2 regions of the Rodentibacter sp. JRC1 genome follow, and region 1 is predicted to be linked to the other one. Evidence: riboswitches for the same ligand, from Rfam matches in the RefSeq annotation. Region 1 holds a riboswitch; the other holds the start of a gene.
What was found. Region 1 has a riboswitch for thiamine pyrophosphate ahead of thiC (phosphomethylpyrimidine synthase ThiC). Riboswitches for the same ligand answer to the same signal wherever they lie in the genome.
Positions count from the first base shown of each region.

Region 2: linked by a shared signal. The riboswitch ahead of thiB (thiamine ABC transporter substrate binding subunit) and the one ahead of thiC (phosphomethylpyrimidine synthase ThiC) in region 1 are both predicted to bind thiamine pyrophosphate.

Region 1 covers NZ_BPWA01000001.1:1,079,885-1,083,262, reverse strand. Annotated here, with positions in the region: gene thiC (phosphomethylpyrimidine synthase ThiC) at 65-1,963, opposite strand; TPP riboswitch at 2,045-2,139, opposite strand; gene thiH (2-iminoacetate synthase ThiH) at 2,202-3,332, opposite strand.
Region 2 covers NZ_BPWA01000001.1:2,045,390-2,048,767, forward strand. Annotated here, with positions in the region: gene HEMROJRC1_RS09305 (TPM domain-containing protein) at 1-40, shown strand, start outside; gene HEMROJRC1_RS09310 (YgcG family protein) at 33-815, shown strand; gene grxD (Grx4 family monothiol glutaredoxin) at 898-1,224, shown strand; TPP riboswitch at 1,334-1,426, shown strand; gene thiB (thiamine ABC transporter substrate binding subunit) at 1,536-2,537, shown strand; gene thiP (thiamine/thiamine pyrophosphate ABC transporter permease ThiP) at 2,546-3,378, shown strand, end outside.

The DNA of each region.
Region 1 (3,378 bases):
TTTTTCAAATGTTTGATTGAAACTGACCGCTTGTGGTGGGCAAATTTTTTGCCCACCTTGCGATCTACACCTTCTGATAAATCTCCCCTCCCGATTGGGTAAATTTTTCTGCCATTTGCTCTAGCCCTGCTTTTTGTTCAAGTTCTTTAGCGTAATCCCGCACATCTTGAGTGATTTTCATTGAGCAGAATTTCGGGCCGCACATTGAGCAGAAATGAGCGACTTTGCCTGATTCCTGTGGGAGTGTTTGGTCGTGGTAAGCCCGTGCTGTTTCTGGGTCGAGAGAAAGATTAAATTGATCTTCCCAACGAAATTCAAAACGGGCTTTGGACATTGCGTTATCCCGAATTTGGGCGGAAGGGTGTCCTTTGGCGAGATCGGCGGCGTGGGCGGCGATTTTATAAGTGATTAAGCCCTGTTTTACGTCTTCTTTGTCGGGCAAGCCGAGATGCTCTTTCGGGGTAACATAGCAGAGCATTGCACAGCCGTACCAGCCGATCATCGCCGCTCCAATACCGGAGGTAAAATGGTCGTAACCGGGGGCAATATCGGTGGTGAGTGGCCCGAGTGTATAGAAGGGAGCTTCGGCACAATGTTCAAGCTCTTCGTCCATATTACGTTTGATCATCTGCATTGGGATATGTCCCGGCCCTTCGATCATCACTTGCACGTCATATTCCCACGCTATTTGGGTGAGCTCGCCGAGGGTGTAAAGTTCGCTAAATTGGGCTTCATCATTGGCATCTTGGATTGAACCGGGGCGTAAGCCATCGCCAAGGGATAATGCCACATCATAAGCGGCACAGATTTCACAAATTTCACGAAAATGGGTGTAGAGAAAATTTTCTTGATGATAGGTCAAGCACCATTTCGCCATAATCGAACCTCCTCGAGAGACAATACCCGTGAGGCGATTGGCGGTCATCGGCACATAGCGAAGGAGTGTGCCTGCGTGAATAGTGAAATAATCTACCCCTTGTTCCGCTTGTTCAATCAGGGTATCTCGAAACACTTCCCACGAGAGATTTTCTGCTACTCCATTGACTTTTTCTAAGGCTTGATAAAGGGGAACGGTACCAATTGGCACGGGGCTGTTACGCAAAATCCATTCACGGGTTTCGTGAATATTACGTCCTGTGGAGAGATCCATTACCGTATCCGCTCCCCAACGGGTTGCCCACAGGAGTTTTTCTACCTCTTCTTCAATCGAGGAGGTTACCGCTGAATTGCCGATATTGGCATTGACTTTCACGAGGAAATGTCGTCCGATAATCATTGGTTCGCTTTCGGGGTGGTTGATATTGCACGGAATAATCGCACGTCCTGCTGCCACTTCTTGACGGACAAATTCAGGGGTAATTTTATCGGGGATTACCGCTCCAAAACCGTTGCCTAAATGTTGCTGTAAAAGCACCGCACTTTTAATCCGCTCCCGCCCCATATTCTCCCGTATAGCGATAAATTCCATTTCTGGCGTGATAATGCCTTGCTTGGCGTAGTACATTTGGGTTACACGCTTGCCTGCTTTAGCTTTCAAAATCGGGCGGGTGGTTTTCATTCGTAGATCATCAAGGGTAATATCTTTCGATCGGGCTTGTGTGTAGGCGGAATTGGCTTGGGAGAGAGTTTCGGTATCAGCACGTTCGGCAATCCAGTTGGCTCTAAGGGCTTTAATGCCTTGTGTAACATCAATGGTTTGGCTTTCATCACCATAAACGCCTGAGGTGTCGTAAACAGGAATTGGCTCGTTGGGTTCATATTGCGGATTTTCTTTTGTGCCGCCGATTAAGGTTGGGCTAAGGTGAATTTCCCGCATTGGCACTTGAATATCGGCACGAGAGCCTTGCAAATAAATTCGTTTTGAGTTAGGAAATTGTTGCGGTTTAAGGCTGTGGATAAATTGCTGTGCCGACCGGCGTTTTTCACGGCGGCTTGGATTTGGATTGTTCGGTAAATTTGACATAGAAATCACTCCTTGAGATAAAAGTAAATTTCTTGTCTGAAGCGACCGCTTGTTAAACCTAACAAGCGGTAATATTTGTGAGATGTTTTACACCTTGTTCCCTACGCAGGTATTAACCTACAGGTTCAACGGATCTCGCTTTGCGATCTCAGCCAATGGCACTCCGACAAGATTTTTCTATTCTAGAGCGTAACTTTTTGTGAAGCAAGGGAATCATTCAACTTTTTATAACTGTTTTTCACCGTCCTAAATAGCTATCCCAATCTTTCCAAACGGGTTGTAGCCCTTTGGCAAGCAGGGCTTTTGCCACTTCTAAAGGGGGGCGTTCATCATAGGGCGAAAATTGGTCGAGTTGTTTTTCTGTATTGGCATAGCCGCCCGGTTGGGTTTTTGATCCTGCGGAAAGGGTATTGATGGCAATCGGAACGACATTATCGCGAAAATAAGGCGATTCACGAGTGGAAAGGGAAAGCTCTACTTCCGGGGAAAACAAACGAAAAGCACAGATTGCTTGTAAAAGTTGTTTATCCGTCATTGTGGAAGCCGGTTGTACACCGCCCACACAAGGTCGCAAACGAGGGAATGAAATAGAATAACGGCTTTTCCAATAGCGATTTTGTAGATAATTTAAATGTTCGGCAACGAAATAGAGATCCGTTCGCCAATCGTGAGAAAGCCCGATTAACGCACCTAATCCAATCTTATCAATTTCAGTCCGCCCTAATCTGTCTTGGCTCTCCAAACGGTAGAGAAAATCCTGTTTATTGCCCCGCAAATGATGTTTGGCATATTCAGTCGCATTGTAGGTTTCTTGATACACCAGCACACCGTCTAGCCCGAGTGTTTTTAACTCTGCATATTCTTCACTTTTGAGTGGTTGTACTTCCATTAGCATTGCACTAAAGTGCGGTCGAATTTTGGGAAGATTTTGCCGAAAATAATCCATTCCCACTTTTTGTTGATGTTCACCGGTAACGAGTAAAATATGTTCATAACCCATCGCCCTAATCGCTTCACATTCTGCCAAAATTTCCTGCTCGTTTAAGGTTTTCCGTTTAATCGGATTGCTCATCGAAAAACCGCAATAGGTGCAATCATTTTTGCATAAATTTGACAGATACAGGGGTAAATAAAACGACACCGCATTGCCGAACCGCTGGCGGGTAAGCTGTTGCGCGAGCTGTGCCATCGGCTCTAAGTAAGTTTCGGCGGCGGGGGAAAGCAATGCCATTAAATCATCCAAATTTCTGACCGCACTTTGCAGGGCTCGTTCCACATCGGCAGCAGTTTTGGCTCGCAGTCGTAATGCTAAATCGTCCCAGTTTAGCATCTGCCAGTAGTCGGGAAAGGAAGAATAGAGGTTTGACATTGAAAAATACTCCAAAAGTGAAAAGTAAATTTCTTGTCTGAAGTGA
Region 2 (3,378 bases), 970 kb from region 1:
CCGAAATGAATTATCGAATGAGGTAATTATTCATGACTAGATTGTTGCAGATTATGAAAAGTGCGGTTGTTTTTAGCATTATTTTTTGGGTGAATTTCGTCTCTGCTGCGCAGTTTCCGCCTACGCCAACCCCTTTTCATTATGTGAATGATTACACGAATACTCTGTCATCTCAACAGCAGCAAATTCTTGAAAATAAACTGATCGCTTATGGTAATTCGACAAGCTCACAAATCGCGGTTGTCATCGTGCCCACAACAGGTGAATATGAAATTGCCGATTATGCTTTTGCTTTGGGCGATAAATGGGGAATTGGACGTAAGCAGTTAAATAATGGCGTGTTAATGCTGATTGCGAAAAATGACCGCAAAGTTTTTATCGCCACAGGACAAGGTTTGGAAGGGGTATTGCCTGATGCTTTTTTATCACAAGTTATTCGCCATGCGATTTTGCCTCAATTTAAGCAAGGACAATATGCGCAAGGCATAAATGACGGCTTAAATGACATCATTGCAGCCAGCCAAGGGGAATACGGTGCTTATCAGACGGAAGAAAGTGAATTTGAACAATATATTCCTTTCATTATGGTGTTGGTATTTATCGCTTTTGTTGTGTTTGGTGAATATCTGTATCATAAGGATGAAGTCTATATCAGCCCGAATCAGCGTGATCAATTAAATCGTATTGTGCGTCAATCTACATTATCCCGCCGCCGTAGCGGTTCAGGTTTTGGTGGCGGATTCGGAGGCGGCTCATCAGGCGGAGGCTTTGGTGGTGGCGGTTTTGGCGGCGGTGGAGCCGGCGGAAGTTGGTAAATCCTACATAAATACTCAAGTTATAATTTGTGATGTTTTTAACTTATGTTAAAATGCCCGCTCGTTTTTTATGGGGAACATTATGGAAACTTTAGATAAAATTAAGAAACAAATCAGCGAAAATCCGATTTTAATTTATATGAAAGGATCGCCAAAACTGCCTTCTTGTGGTTTTTCTGCACGTGCGGTTGAAGCCTTAATAAACTGCAAAGTGCCTTTTGGTTATGTCGATATCTTACAACATCCTGATATTCGGGCAGCGTTGCCGAGTTATGCAAATTGGCCGACTTTCCCTCAATTATGGGTTGAAGGTGAATTGGTCGGCGGGTGCGATATTATTTTGGAAATGTATCAAGCCGGTGAATTGCAAACTCTGTTAAGCGAAGTCGCTGCCAAGCACCAAGCATAATGTATTTAGAGCTTAAACCCGCTTTTTGCGGGTTTTCTTTTGCTTGAATTTTGTGATTCGTTTTATCGTAAAGTGCTTGTATATTATAAAGCATTTGTATAGACTTCCACACAATTAGTCGGGGTGCCAACTTGTTTGGCTGAGAAATACCCGTGAACCTGAAACAGATAATGCTGGCGTAGGAAACTAATTCTTTTTCATTAGGCTGTTTCTTCACTTTTTATAAGGATGGCATTATGAAAAAAACACGCTTCATTTTATACGCAATCGCTTCAGCAATTGCTATGGTTTCGCCACCGTCGGCTAAGCCGATGTTCAAAAAACTGTTGTTTTTTGTAACCGCACTTTTTGTTTCATCTCCTTTTACTCAAGCTGCACCGCAACCTTTAACGGTCTATACTTATGATTCTTTCAGCGCTGATTGGAGTGCCGGCCCGAAAGTTAAAAATGGTTTTGAAAAACAATTCCCTCAGTGTCAATTAAATTATGTCGCTTTTGATAATAACGGTACTCTGTTTAATCGTGTACGTTTGGAAGGCAAGAAAATTAAAGCGGACATCGTTTTGGGGTTAGATAATCACCAAATTGATGAAGCGGAAAAACTCGCAATGTTTGAGCCGAATCAAGTTGATCTCAATAAACTTGCGTTGCCGTTAGAATGGGATAATCGTACTTTTTTACCTTTCGATTTTGCGAAATACGCTTTTATTTACGATAAAAATAAATTAACCAATCCGCCAAAAAGCCTGAAGGAATTGATTGAACGAAAAGATTTAAAAGTGTTATATCAAGATCCGCGCACCAGCAGTATCGGACGAGGTTTATTACTTTGGGTGAATACGCTTTATCCGCAAGCTGAAATTGAAAATATGTGGAAAGCGTTAGCTGAACATACGGTTACCGTAACGAAAGGTTGGACTGAAGCCTATGGTGCCTTTTTAAAAGGTGAGGGGGATTTGGTATTAAGCACCAACACTTCACCGATTTATCATCTTCTTTCCGAACAGAAAGAGAATTATATGGCGACTGATTTTGCAGAAGGTGGCGTGTTGCAAGTGGAAGTTGCGGCGAAAGTGGCGAATCGTAGTAATCGTTGTGCCGATCATTTCCTTGAATACTTGCTTTCACCGGAAGCGCAAGCCGATATAGCAAAAAATAACGTGATGTTACCGGTGATTAATACGGCGATTGAAAGCAATATCGATGCCCTAAAGGAGCATACTCAACATAGTGTTGTTCTGGATACATCAAAAGTAACCGGTGAACATTTAAAAAACTGGATTAATCAATGGCAAAAGGCACTTTCTAAATAATGAGTCGTATGGTGCCATTATTTTCTCATCCGCATTTTCGTCCCCGTCATTATATCGGCGGAAGTGCGGTCGTTTTTTTCATTGTTTTACTTTATGTGCTCTCTCTTTCATCAGTGTTTTCTGTAGGAGGAAGCTATACGTGGGAAAACTTTAAACAAGACAGTTATCTACATCAAATCATCACCTTTAGTTTTGAGCAGGCTTTTTTGTCGGCATTGCTTTCGGTGATGATTGGAACGTTATTTGGGCGTGCATTTTTTTATCAATCTTTTTGTGGCAAGCGGCTTATACAGCGTTTATTTTCTCTCACATTCGTATTGCCCGCATTATTGGCTATCTTCGGTTTACTTGGTATTTATGGTTCGGCTGGTTGGCTAAGTTTGCTTATGCAGAGTTTGGGAATCGACTGGAAACCGACAATCTACGGACTAAGCGGCATCTTGATTGCTCATCTTTTTTTTAATATTCCTCTCGCGGCAAGAATGACGGGGCAAGCCCTACAATCTATCCCTTCGGAACAACATCAGCTTGCCGCTCAATTAAATATTCGCGGTTGGCAATTTTTTCGTCTCATTGAATTACCTTATCTTAAAAATCAACTTTTACCTGCTTTTGTGTTGATTTTTATGTTGTGCTTTACCAGCTTCACGATTGTACTCGCACTTGGTGGCGGGCCACAAAATAGCACATTAGAAGTCGCCATTTATCAAGCGATTTTATTTGAATTTGATTTTCCGAAAGCCGCCTTGTTTGCCTTGATTCAATTTGTTTTTTGCTTTGTATTATTTACGATGTCGCAGTTTTTGGCAAAACCACCGGAAACCCACTTATCTCAGCGTTA